3 regions of the Xanthomonas hydrangeae genome follow, and region 3 is predicted to be linked to each of the others. Evidence: predicted binding sites of a transcription regulator. Region 3 holds the regulator's gene; each other region holds the start of a gene.
What was found. Region 3 encodes FliA, which starts transcription of late flagellar genes. Its sites were predicted from a motif close to TAAAGTTTNNCNNNCNNNGGCCGATAA; they were not measured.
Positions count from the first base shown of each region.

Region 1: a site for FliA is predicted at 1,789-1,815, ahead of motA (flagellar motor stator protein MotA). Genes of this name have one in related genera too.
Region 2: a site for FliA is predicted at 1,545-1,571, ahead of NYR97_RS04505 (GGDEF domain-containing protein). Genes of this name have one in related genera too.

Region 1 covers NZ_CP103836.1:2,870,099-2,874,220, reverse strand. Annotated here, with positions in the region: gene NYR97_RS12135 (hypothetical protein) at 1-359, opposite strand, end outside; gene msrB (peptide-methionine (R)-S-oxide reductase MsrB) at 780-1,244, shown strand; RNA gene NYR97_RS12125 (sX9 sRNA) at 1,345-1,416, shown strand; gene NYR97_RS12120 (hypothetical protein) at 1,469-1,702, shown strand; gene motA (flagellar motor stator protein MotA) at 1,847-2,701, shown strand; gene motB (flagellar motor protein MotB) at 2,712-3,929, shown strand.
Region 2 covers NZ_CP103836.1:1,119,102-1,123,223, reverse strand. Annotated here, with positions in the region: gene NYR97_RS04510 (SulP family inorganic anion transporter) at 1-1,440, shown strand, start outside; gene NYR97_RS04505 (GGDEF domain-containing protein) at 1,690-2,673, shown strand; gene NYR97_RS04500 (M28 family metallopeptidase) at 2,848-4,122, shown strand, end outside.
Region 3 covers NZ_CP103836.1:4,507,645-4,511,766, forward strand. Annotated here, with positions in the region: gene NYR97_RS19010 (chemotaxis protein CheA) at 39-1,697, opposite strand; gene NYR97_RS19015 (protein phosphatase CheZ) at 1,700-2,326, opposite strand; gene cheY (chemotaxis response regulator CheY) at 2,326-2,718, opposite strand; gene NYR97_RS19025 (RNA polymerase sigma factor FliA) at 2,754-3,527, opposite strand; gene NYR97_RS19030 (MinD/ParA family protein) at 3,524-4,122, opposite strand, start outside.

The DNA.
Region 1 (4,122 bases), 1.6 Mb from region 3:
CGGTTGGCGCCGGCCGGCTGCATGCCTTGCAGCAAGCGGCCATTGCGGTCGTAGACCATCGGCGCGCTGGCCGGCAGCACCTGGCTACCGGCCGGGGCCACCGGCGTCTGTGCCGGGCCACGGGTGGGAATGCTGGGCGCGACCGGGCGCTGGCCAAGCTGCGAGGGCACCGGACTGGTGCCTGGCGCTGGTTGCGCTGCGCGCGGCGCCGTCAGCGTGGGCTGCGCGGGCGTCGGCGTGGTGATCGGCTGCAAGGTGTTGGACGAGCGCGTGGTAGTGGCCGATTGCGCCAGCGCCGCGCCGGCAATCGCCAGCAGGCCGCACAGCAGCAGGCCGCGCGTTGAAGAATGGATCGCCATGACGGTCACCGTGATTGTTTCGGGGAGTATTGCCTGGGTGGGGGCGCCGGTGCGCTGCAGCAATGCACGGGATCGGCTGTGGGATGAACGCGTTCGCGAAATGAGTGCAGCGCGAAGAAGTCCCTTCTCCCATCGGCAGAAGGTGGCGCGCAGCGCCGGATGAGGGTGCGAGCGAAGCCTCGCATTCTCACCTACCCGATGTGGCTTCGCCCCGTACCCTCACCCCAACCCCCGCTCCGCGCCCCGGCCTGCGCCAGCGGCGCAGGCGCACCAAGGCACGCGCGCCAGTGGCGCGCAAGCTGTGCCGTGGCGCCCCGGCGGGAGAGGGGCTTCGTCTCCGCAAGCTTGAACCACGCCGCCAACGCCCACATCACGGTTGCAGACGCGGCACCCTGCCAGCGCGCGCATGCGAGAGCCTTCATGAGCCAGTTCGATCTGACACCGCCCTCCCCCGCCCAACGCGATGCCCTGATCGCCGGACTCAGCGACGAGGAGCAGCGCGTGCTGCTGCAGCACGGCACCGAAGCGCCGTTCTGCGGGGTGTTCCTGGACAACAAGCTGGAGGGCGTCTACACCTGCCGCCTGTGCGGATTGCCGCTGTTTCGCTCCAGCGCCAAGTTCGAATCCGGCACCGGCTGGCCGAGCTTCTTCGCCCCCTACGACGCCGCCCATGTGCGCGAGATCCGCGACATCAGCTACGGCATGATCCGCACCGAGATCGTCTGCGCGCGCTGCGACAGCCACCTCGGCCACGTGTTCCCCGACGGCCCGCCGCCGACCGGCGAACGGCATTGCCTCAACTCGGTCTCGCTGGGCTTCACCGAAGATGGCCAGGCACTGCCGAACCCGCTGCAACGCGACGGTGCCGAGGCGCAACCGGCCTGACCTGGCCAGGCCGCCCAGAAAGCAGTTGCGACCCACTCAGAGCGACTCACAGAACTACAGCGCAATCGTCAGGCGGGCGCAGCCGGCGCTCGGAATCGGCATGCACGGTTCATTTCGGTTCCTGTGCGCCGTCCGCACCCACCTGACGGCCGCTCGCTACGTTCTGTTATCCGCTCTTACTGCCCACACCATTGCTCGCTGTAGTGCTAGAAACTGCCACGACAATGACGCTCGACGCTCGGCGGCGGGTCATCCGGGACGTGGTGCAGACGCTGAAATTTGCTGCCGAGCGCAACCTGCGCATCAAGTCCGCCGATGCTGGTGCCACCGCCAATGCAGAGGCCGCTTGCTGCAATGCGCTGTCTCGACGCGCACAGCAATCGATGCAGATCGCAAGCTCAACCCAGGCAGACCTTTTCATCACAAGCCCCACTGCGGTGAACGCCTTGCCGCAGTAAGCGCGATGCCGCTGATCGCCATACGTGAAGCCGTCATCGCACCACCCGATCGTTCAGTTACAGCGCACACCTTCACGCCGTGCACTTCAAGAATCCGCCGCGCGCGCCGAAACAACAGCAACCCTGTTTGCTTTTGGCTGCGCCATGCTCATCATCATCGGCTTCATCGTCGTCATCGTCAGTGTCCTGGGCGGCTATGTGCTGTCGCACGGAAAGCTGGGCGCGTTGTGGCAGCCGTACGAGCTGTTGATCATCGGCGGCGCGGCGCTGGGCGCGTTCCTGGTCAGCACGCCGGGCAAGATCGTCAAGGAAACCTTCAGCAGCGTGCTGGGCGTGTTCAAGGGCCCGCAGTACAAGTCCGAGGACTACAAGGACACCCTGAGCCTGGTCTACGAACTGTTGAACAAGGCCCGCCGCGACGGCTTCATGGCCCTGGAAGATCACGTCGAAAAACCGCAGGACAGCACCATCTTCGGCAACTATCCCAAGGTGGTGGCCGACCATCACCTGCTGGACTTCATCACCGACTGCCTGCGCCTGATGATCGGCAGCAACATCGAGCCGCACGAGCTGGAGCCGCTGCTCGAGTTGGAACTGGAAAAGCACCACCACGAGGCGATGGCGCCCTCGCATGCCTTGAGCAAGGTCTCCGACGGCCTGCCGGGCTTCGGCATCGTGGCCGCCGTGCTCGGCATCGTGATCACCATGGGCTCGATCGGTGGCCCGATCGAGGAGATCGGCCACCACGTCGGTGCCGCCCTGGTGGGTACCTTCCTCGGCATCCTGCTGGCGTATGGCTTCGTGGCGCCGTTGTCGGCGGCGATGGAAGCGCGTGCCGATCAGGACGGGCGCATCTACGAAGCGGTCAAGACCGCGCTGCTGGCCTGCCTGCGCGGCTACAACCCGAAGATTGCGCTGGAATTCGCGCGCAAGACGCTGCCCTCCAACGTGCGTCCGAGCTTTGCGGATTTCGAAACGCACCTGAAGACGATCAAGTAGGACCGCGGTCATGGCCGAGGGCAAATCCACCGTCGTCATCCGACGGGTCAAGAAGGTGCAGGGCGGCGGCCATCATGGCGGCGCCTGGAAGGTGGCGTTTGCCGATTTCGTGACCGCGATGATGGCGTTCTTCCTGGTGCTGTGGCTGATGGCCGCCACCACCAAGGAACAGCGCGCGGCGATCTCGGAATACTTCCGCAATCCCAGCCCGTTGTCGGGCAAGTCGCCGGCACCCTCGCCGGGCATGAACGGGCCCGGTGGCGCCAGCACCTCGATGATCAAGCTCGGCGGCACCGCCGACATGGCCAAGGGGCAGAAGGACGAGATGGGCCGCAAGCGCGACAACGCTGCCGACACCAGCGAAGACAGCCGCGCCAAGGACAAGAAGCGCCTGGAAGCGCTGATGCAGGACCTGAAGGAAGCCATCGACAAGAGCCAGGCGCTGGAGCCGTTCAAGGACCAGCTGCTGCTCGACCTCACGCCCGATGGCCTGCGCATCCAGATCGTGGACAAGCAGAACCGCCCGATGTTCGACATCGGCCGCGATCAGCTCAAGCCGTACACCGTGGACATCCTGCGCGAGCTGTCCAGCTTCATCAATCAGGTGCCCAACCACATCAGCATCACCGGCCACACCGACACCACCGCCTACAGCAGCGATGCCGGTTACACCAACTGGGAACTCAGTGCCGACCGCGCCAATGCCGCGCGCCGTGCGCTGGTGGGCGGCGGCATGGCCGATGCCAAGGTCACCCGTGTGGTGGGCTTGTCCTCCTCGGTGCTGTTCGACAAGACCAACCCGCAGAACCCGATCAACCGCCGCATCAGCATCGTGGTGATGACCCAGGACGCCGAGCAGACCGCGTTGGCCGGCGCCGGCCAGGGCGTGGCGCTGGGTAAATCCACCCACGATGCCGACACGCATGTGCCGGATCTGAGTGCGGCGGCGGCGACCGGGACGGCTTCTGTGGGCACGCCGGCTGCGGTGCCGGCTACAGGACCGGCTGTGGGCGCACTGGCAGGTGCGGGTGCGGCGGCAGCTGCGTCGACCGCAACCAACAAGCCGGCTGCGGCAGCGACCACGGCCACTGTCGAAAAAACGCCGGCTGCACCGCGCATCTCCACACGCACCCAGGTCGCCTCGGCTGCCGCGCTGGCCAAGGCTGCCGAGGCCGCTGTGGCTGCGGCGCCGCGCACTGCGGTCAGCACTGCGCCCGAGCAGCGTTGACCGCGTTGCGTGACACCTGGCAGCAGGTGTCAGGTAGCTGAAGACGGCACGCTGTCTTGCATGCCGCTGCTGACCAGGATCCGCGCCGCGCACCGCTGCAAGGCAGGCGCCCCAGCGGTGCTGAGATCGGCTGGAAACATCCCCCAGCAGTTGTGAGGTGGCCGCGGGCGGCTCGTCGTCTTACATACCGATT
Region 2 (4,122 bases), 1.9 Mb from region 3:
GCGCGCGAACTGATGGCCGGTGCGGTCGCAACATTTGCCCTGATTCCCGAAGTGATCGCGTTCGCGTTCGTGGCCGGCGTGGACCCGCAGGTGGGGTTGTTCGCCTCGTTCGTCATTGGCATCGTGATTGCGTTTTGCGGTGGACGCCCGGCGATGATTTCTGCTGCGGCCGGCTCGGTGGCGCTGGTGGCCGCACCGCTGGTGGCGGCGCACGGGTTGCCGTATCTGCTGGCGGCCGGGCTGCTCGCCGGTGCGGTGCAGATCCTGTTCGGCTTGCTGCGGCTGGGCGTGCTGATGCGCTTTGTCAGCAGCTCGGTACGCACCGGTTTCGTCAATGCGTTGGCGGTGCTGATCTTCGCCGCGCAGCTGCCGCATCTGTACGGCGCCAACCTGACCACCTGGGCGATGTTGGGCGTGGGCCTGGCGATCATCTACGGCCTGCCGCGGCTGCGCCTGCCGGGTGTCTCGGCGATTCCCTCGCCATTGCTGTGCATCCTGCTGCTGACCGTTGCAAGCACGGCCTTGCATCTGCCGCTGAAAACCGTGGCAGATCTGGGCAAGCTGCCGAACGCGCTGCCGTTCCTGCAATGGCCGTCGGTGCCGTTGACGCTGGAAACCTTGCGCATCGTCGCCTTGCCGGCCTCGGCCATCGCGATGGTGGGCCTGCTCGAATCGCTGATGACTGCGCGTGTGGTCGACGAACTCACCGACACCCCGAGCGACAAGAACCGCGAATGCACCGGGCTGGGCATCGCCAATGCGGCGGCCAGCCTGTTCGGCGGCATTGCCGGCTGCGGCATGATCGGGCAGACCGTGGGCAACGTGAAATACGGCGGCCGTGGGCGATTGTCGACGTTGTTTGCCGGTGTGTTTCTGCTGATCCTGATGGTGGCGCTCAAGCCGTGGGTGTCGCAGGTGCCGGTGGTGGCGTTGGTGGCGATCATGGTGATGGTCTCGGCCGAGACCTTCGACTGGCGCTCGCTGCGCACCGTGGTGACCCATCCGCGCACATCCAGCGTGGTGATGCTGGCCACCGTGGCGGTGACCTTGCTCACCCACAACCTCGCTGCGGGTGTCGCAGTGGGTGTGGTGTTGAGCGGGGTGTTCTTCACCTTCAAGGTGGCCGGGCTGCTGCAGATCGCCCATGGCGACGACGATGGCGTGCGCACCTATACCGTGCGCGGGCAGGTGTTCTTCGCCTCGGCCGACGTGTTCATCGATGCCTTCGACGCGCGGCAGGTGCCGGGCCGCACGGTGCTGATCGACGTAAGCCGCGCGCATTTCTGGGATATCACCGCAGTGGCGGCGCTGGACAAGGTGGTGCAGCGGCTGCGTCACCATGGCCTGGAGGTGCAGGTCACAGGCTTGAACGCCAGCAGCCGGCGGCTGATGCAGGCGCACGCGCTGGGCGAAGACGCGCTGGAATCTTCGCTGCCCTGAGCACGGCAGGGCGGGTGGGCGCATTCGGCCTGGCCGCACATAGCCGGCACGCACCCGGCTCCCGGGCTGGCTGGCCGCACGCTGAGCGTGGCCGGCCAGCGACCTCAAGTTCGCCTGAATAGCGCCGATGAACCGACATCAAAGATTGCCGGTGATCGTCGTGATGCCAGTGCGTTCCAGCCCGAGATGTCTGCCTGCGTGCCGCCAGCAGTGCTGCGGGCGGGCGTCCGTGCACGGGATGGCGCGGCGATGACCAACGAACCGCTGCTGGAACGGATGGTGGACCTGACCGCCATTCGCGATGCCGATCTGCTCGATCTGAGCCTGCTGCGCACCGTGCGCGAAGTCTGTGCAGCTGAAGAACTCTCACTGCTGCGCATCGCTCCGGACGGCCGCACCATGGCCGAAACACGGCTGCGTGAGGACGGCCGGCTGTCGTCGACGGTGGCCGAGATCCGCGACGCGCAGCTGCGTGCGCAGCTCGCCGACGCACGCGGGGCGGGCGATGTGGTGCAGCTGGAGGAAGACGGCCGTGCACTGCTGGTCTACCCGATGATGGAAGCGCGCGGCATCCGCACGTGCCTGCGCGTGGGTGGTTCGCGCGTTCCCGGCACCGCCGAGCAGGCGATGCTGCAGGGCTTTGCGCGTTTTTTCCAGAATTACCGCAGCCTGCTCGACGATGCCCAGCGCGACGCGCTGACCGGTCTGCGTAACCGCAAGACCTTCGACGATGTGATCCTGCGGCTGTTCGCAGGCGGTGCGGCGGATGCGTCGGCAGGGGAAAGCGTGTGGCTGGGGATCGTGGACATCGATCACTTCAAGCGCGTCAACGACAGCTTCGGCCATCTGTACGGTGACGAGGTGTTGCTGCTGGTTGCCCAGCTGATGCAGCGCGCGTTCCGTCAGGACGACCTGCTGTTCCGCTTCGGCGGCGAGGAGTTCGTGATCGTGCTGCGCGGGGTGGACCGCGATACGGCGGTGAGCCTGTTCGAGCGCTTCCGGCTGGCGGTGGCCGAGTACGCTTTCCCGCAGGTGGGCAAGGTCACGCTCAGCACCGGCATCGTCGAATTGACCCATGGCCGCTTGATCAGCCAGATGATGGACGAGGCCGACAAGGCGCTGTACTGGGCCAAGCAGCACGGTCGCAACCGCGCCGAGGTCTACGCCGAGTTGGTCGCCAGCGGGCAGATGCAGCATCTCACCCAGCAAGTGGGCAGCGTCGATCTGTTCTGACCTGTGTCATCCATGGATGGCAACGTAGTACCGCGCTGCGTGATGTAGCCACATTGCCAATGCACACACCCGGTCAAACGCCGCAGTGGCTACACTCCAGGGCTGTCTGGACAACACCTGGGTGCTGCAGTGAAGCGAGCTGTGATGAAGCAAGTTGTGACGAAGCGAGCCGTGATCGAGCGACTTGCGATGGGAATGCTGGCCATGGCGGTCTCGACTGCAGTCATGGCAGCGACGCCCACCTTCGATGGCGCGCGCATCTCGCGCGACGTCAAGGAACTGGCCTCCGACGCCTACGAAGGCCGCGGCCCGGCTACCGCCGGCGAAGAAAAGACCATCGCCTACCTGAGCAAGCAGTTCGCTGCCGCCGGCCTGGAGCCGGGCGGCGATCTCGCCAACGGCAAACGCGCGTGGACCCAGGCGGTGCCGCTGCGGCGCGCCGATATCGTCGGCACACCCACCATCGCTTTGCAGAATGCCGGCAAGCCGCAAACCCTGACCCAGGGCAAGCAGATCGCCATCCGCGCTGCGCTGGATGGTTCCTCCACCGTCGACATCGCCAACGCACCGCTGGTGTTCGTCGGCTACGGCGTCAAGGCGCCGGAGCGCGACTGGGACGACTTCAAGGGCGTGGACCTGAAGGGCAAGATCGCGGTGGTGCTGATCAACGACCCGGATTTCGAAACCGGCAAGGGCGCCTTCGACGGTGCCGGCATGACCTACTACGGCCGCTGGACCTACAAGTACGAAGAAGGCGCCCGCCAGGGCGCGCTCGGCGTGCTGGTGGTGCACGAAACCGCGCCGGCCTCTTACGGCTGGGACACGGTGGCCAGCTCCAACACCAACAGCATGTTCGATGTAGTGCGCGACAACCCGCGCGCCGCGCACCCCACCCTGGAAGGCTGGATCCAGCGCGATCTGGCCAGCGAGTTGTTCAAGCATGCCGGGCTGGATTTCGACACCTTGAAGAAGCAGGCGCAAACGCGCGGCTTCAAGCCGGTCGAGCTCAAGGGCCAGGGTCTGAGCGCCAGCTACCAGGTCAAGTCCGACGTAATCACCTCGCACAACGTGGTGGCGCGCCTGGAAGGCAGCAAACGCCCCGACCAGACGCTGATCTACAGCGCGCATTGGGACCATATCGGCGTGGGCAAGCCGGACGCACGCGGCGACACCATCTTCAACGGTGCGCTGGATAACGCCAGTGGCACTGCGGCGTTGCTGGAACTGGCACGCGGTTTTGCCGCGGGGCCCAAGCCGGAGCGCTCGGTGGTATTTCTGGCGGTGACCGCCGAAGAAAAGGGCTTGCTGGGCTCGGAGTTCTACGCCTCCAAGCCGCTGTATCCGCTGGACACCACGGTGGCGGTGATCAACATGGACGGCATGAACCCGTTCGTGCCGGCGCGCGATTTCGGCATTTACGGCACCGCAAAACTCGAGCTGCTCGACCAG
Region 3 (4,122 bases):
TTCTCGATTCTCGATTCTCGATTCTCGATTCCCGAAGCTCAATGATCGCTGGAGCGCAATCCATCCACATCCAGGATCAGCGCCATGCGGCCGTCGCCGATCAGGGTGGCGCCGGCATAGCCGGGCAGGCCGCGCAGGGCGCGGGGCAGGGGCTTGATCACCACTTCCTCGCGGCCGCGGACCTGGTCCACCACCAGGCCGAAGCGGGTTTCGCCGGCCTGCAGCAGCACCACGGTCAGTAGCGGCGGTTGTTCGGCGGGCACGCCCAGCCAGCGGCGCAGGTCGATCAGGGGCAGGGTATGCGAGCGGCGGTCGAGCACGGCGCGGCCGTCGAACCAGCCCAGCGAGGTCTGCGGGGCGTGCAGCACCTCGACCACGCGTGCCAGCGGCAAGGCATACACCGCTTCGCCGGCCTGCACCAATAGCGTAGGCAGGATCGCCAGGGTCAGCGGCACGCGGATCATGAAGCGGCTGCCGCGGCCCAGTTCGGACTGGATCTGGATCTGCCCGCTGAGTTCGCGGATGCGCGATTGCACCACGTCCATACCGACGCCACGGCCGGAGATGTCGGTGACCTCGGCCTTGGTCGAGAAGCCCGGCATGAAGATCAGATGCAGACACTCGTCGGTGCTCAGACGGGCAGCGGCTTCGGCGTCGATCAGGCCCTTGTTGCGCGCGATTTCGCGCAGCCGCTCGGGGTCGATGCCGGCGCCGTCGTCCTGGATCTCGATGCTGACGTAGTCGCCTTCCTGCTGCGCAGACAGCCGCACATGACCGCTGCGCGGTTTGCCGGTGGCTTCGCGCAGGGCAGGGGACTCGATGCCGTGGTCGATCGCGTTGCGCACCAGATGCACCAGCGGATCGGCCAGGGCTTCGACCAGATTACGGTCCAGTTCCGTCTCGGCGCCGATCAGTTCCAGCTCCACTTCCTTGGACAAGGTGCGCGCGACGTCGCGGGCCACCTTGGGGAAGCGCGAGAACACCTTGCTGACCGGCTGCATGCGGGTGCGCATGACTGCGGTCTGCAGGCGCGCGGTGGCGATATCCAGCACGCTGACCGCGCGATCGAGTTCTTCGTCGCGCAGGCGGGTGCGCAGGGTCTTCAAGCGATTGCGCGAGAGCACCAGTTCGCCGATCAGGTTGACGATGGCGTCCAGGCGCTTGGTATCAACGCGCACGGTCTGTTCGGCTTCGGCACCTTTTGCGGCTGCTTTGGGCGCGGCTTTGGCGCCGGGCGCCGGTGCGTGGCCGTCGTCGTGCGCGGCGTTAGCCACCGCAGCCAATGCGGCCTTGGGTGCGGCCTTGACCGCCGGCGGGCCGCTCTTGGCATCGAACTGCGCGATCAGCGAGGCCGGTGCGTGCGGCACGGTTTCGCCCGAGCCCATCGCATCGAGCATCGCCTGCAGATAATCCAGCGACTGCTGCGCGGCATCGAAGTGATGCGCCTGCAGCACCGCCTGGCCGGAGCGCGCCATGCCGAGGGTTTCTTCAGCGGCGTGGCACAGCTCGACCATGGGCTTGATCGCCAGAAAGCCGGCGCCGCCCTTGAGCGTGTGGAAACCGCGAAACACCGCGTTGAGCTGGTCGGCTTCGTCCGGTGCCTGTTCCAGCGCGACCAGCTGTTCGCCGAGGCGATCCAGGATTTCCTGGGCCTCGACGATGAAATCGGCAGCAATATCGTCTGGAACAGCACTCATGGTTACAACCCCAATCCGGACAGCAGGTCGTCGGCGTCGTCCTGCGACACCGCGTGACGGTCCAGGCCCTTGACTGCAGGACCGGCAAGACCGCCGTCGTCTTTCTTCGGCTCGGTGCTCTTGGGCGGCAGGCCGAGTGCGCCGAAGCCTTCGTGCACGCGCCGCACGATGCCGGCCACGCGACGGATGATCTGCCCGCTCAGGTCCTGGTAGCTCTGCGCCAGCGACAGTTCGGTCAGGTTGTGGCGCATCTTGTCCATCAGCGCGCCCTGGTCCTGATTCAGACCGCCGTCGCGCAGCTGGTTGGCCAGCTCACGGCATTCTTCGACCAGGTCCAGCGTGCGATGGCTGGCCTTTTCGGTCATTTCCACCACGTGGTCCAGGCGCGAACACGCATCGTCCAGCTCGCCGGCTTCTTCGGGCACGGTGGGCAGTTCGCCCAGCGCCTGACCGAGTTCGCGTGCGAGCCGGCTCAGGCCCTGCATCATCGGACGGGTGCGCAAGGCGGCGAGGTGGTCGACCTCGCGCTTCCAGGCGGCTTCGTCGCCGCTTTCCAGTGCATCGAGCGCGCCTTGCAGGCGGTCGATCAAGGCAGCGCGTTCGGCATTGGTTTCCACGGTGGCGTTCATCAGGCGGTCGCCGCCAGACGTTCGAACACCTTGCCCAGCTTTTCTTCCAGCGTCTGCGCGGTGAACGGCTTGATGATGTAGCCGTTCACGCCGCACTGGGCCGCTTCGATGATCTGCTCGCGCTTGGCTTCGGCGGTCACCATCATCACCGGCAGGTGCTTGAGCTTGGCGTCGGCGCGGATGTTGCGCAGCAGGTCGATACCGGTCATGCCGGGCATGTTCCAGTCGGTGACCACGAAATCGAACGGGCCGGCCCGCAACGCAGCCAATGCGCTGTTGCCGTCTTCGGCCTCTGCGGTATTGGTGAAGCCAAGATCGCCCAACAGATTCTTGACGATACGTCGCATCGTCGAGAAGTCGTCCACGATCAAAATCCGCATGTTCTTGTTCACATCAAGCTCCTAACACGAAAAAATACGCGAAAAAATTAGTCGTCAATTTCGACACCGGCATCGGCCAGTTCGAAGACCTTGAGGCGGCCGCGCAGACGCACCACGGCCTGGCCGTGGATCTGGCAGACGCGCGATTCGCTGACGCCGAGCACGGCGCCGATTTCCTTCAGGTTCAATTCCTGTTCGTAGTACAGCGACAGCACCAGCTGCTCGCGCTCGGGCAACTGGCCGATGGCCTTGCCCAGCTCGCGGCCGAACTCGCCACGCTCCATCATCTGCTGTGGGTTGGGCCCACCCTTGGCGGTGGTGTCCAGCTCGCCGTGATCTTCGATCCGCGACTCCAGGCTCAGCACCTGGCCGCGCGCGGCGTCTTCCATCAGACGCAGGTAATCGGGCAGCGGCATTTCCATCGCGGCGGCCACTTCGGTGGCGGCGGCGGCGCGGCCGGTGTTCTGTTCGATCTTGCGTACTGCAGCAGCAGCGTCGCGGGCACGGCGGTGTACCGAGCGCGGCACCCAGTCGCCACGGCGGATCTCGTCGATCATCGAGCCGCGGATACGGATCGAGGCATAGGTTTCGAACGAGGCGCCCTGGTCGGAGTCGTAACTGCGCGAGGCTTCGATCAGGCCGATCATGCCGGCCTGGATCAGGTCGTCCACTTCCACGCTCGCCGGCAGGCGCGCGGCCAGATGGTGGGCGATGCGGCGCACCAGGTCGGCGTGCTGGGTGACGATGTCGTTGGCGTTGTTGCGTTGCACTGCACGGTACTGCGCTGTGGCCGTCGTTGCGGTAGCGGTAGCGGTACTCATGCGGCGACTCCCCGTTGGATGATGCGTTCGACAAAGAACTCGACGTTGCCGCGCGGCACCGTGGGTGCCTGCCAGCGCGAGGTACGCCGCGCGATTTCTGCGATGGCCAGCGCCGACGGACTGGCGGGGTAGGCCTTGATGACGGGTTGCTGACGCTGTACCGACAAGCGCAACCAGTCGTCCTGCGGCACATGGCCGAGGTAGTTCAGCGACACGTCGCCGAGGAATTTCTCGCAGACCCGCGACAGCTTGTCGTACAGCAGGCGGCCTTCGTTGGGGTCGCGCACCATGTTGGCGATGATCTGCAGACGGTCCACGCCGCGTTCGCGCGAGAGCACCTTGATCAGCGCGTAGGCGTCGGTGATCGAGGCCGGCTCGTCGCAGACCACCACCACGGTGTCCTGGGCGGCCTGGCAAAAGGTCAGCACGCTGTCGGTGATGCCGGCGGCGGTGTCGATGACCATCACGTCCAGGTCGCGTTCCAGTTCGGAGAACACGTTGACCAGGCCGATGTGCTGGGCCGGGGCCAGTTCGGCCATGTGGCGGCGACCGGAGGCGGCAGGAACCACCAGCACGCCACCCGGGCCTTCGATGA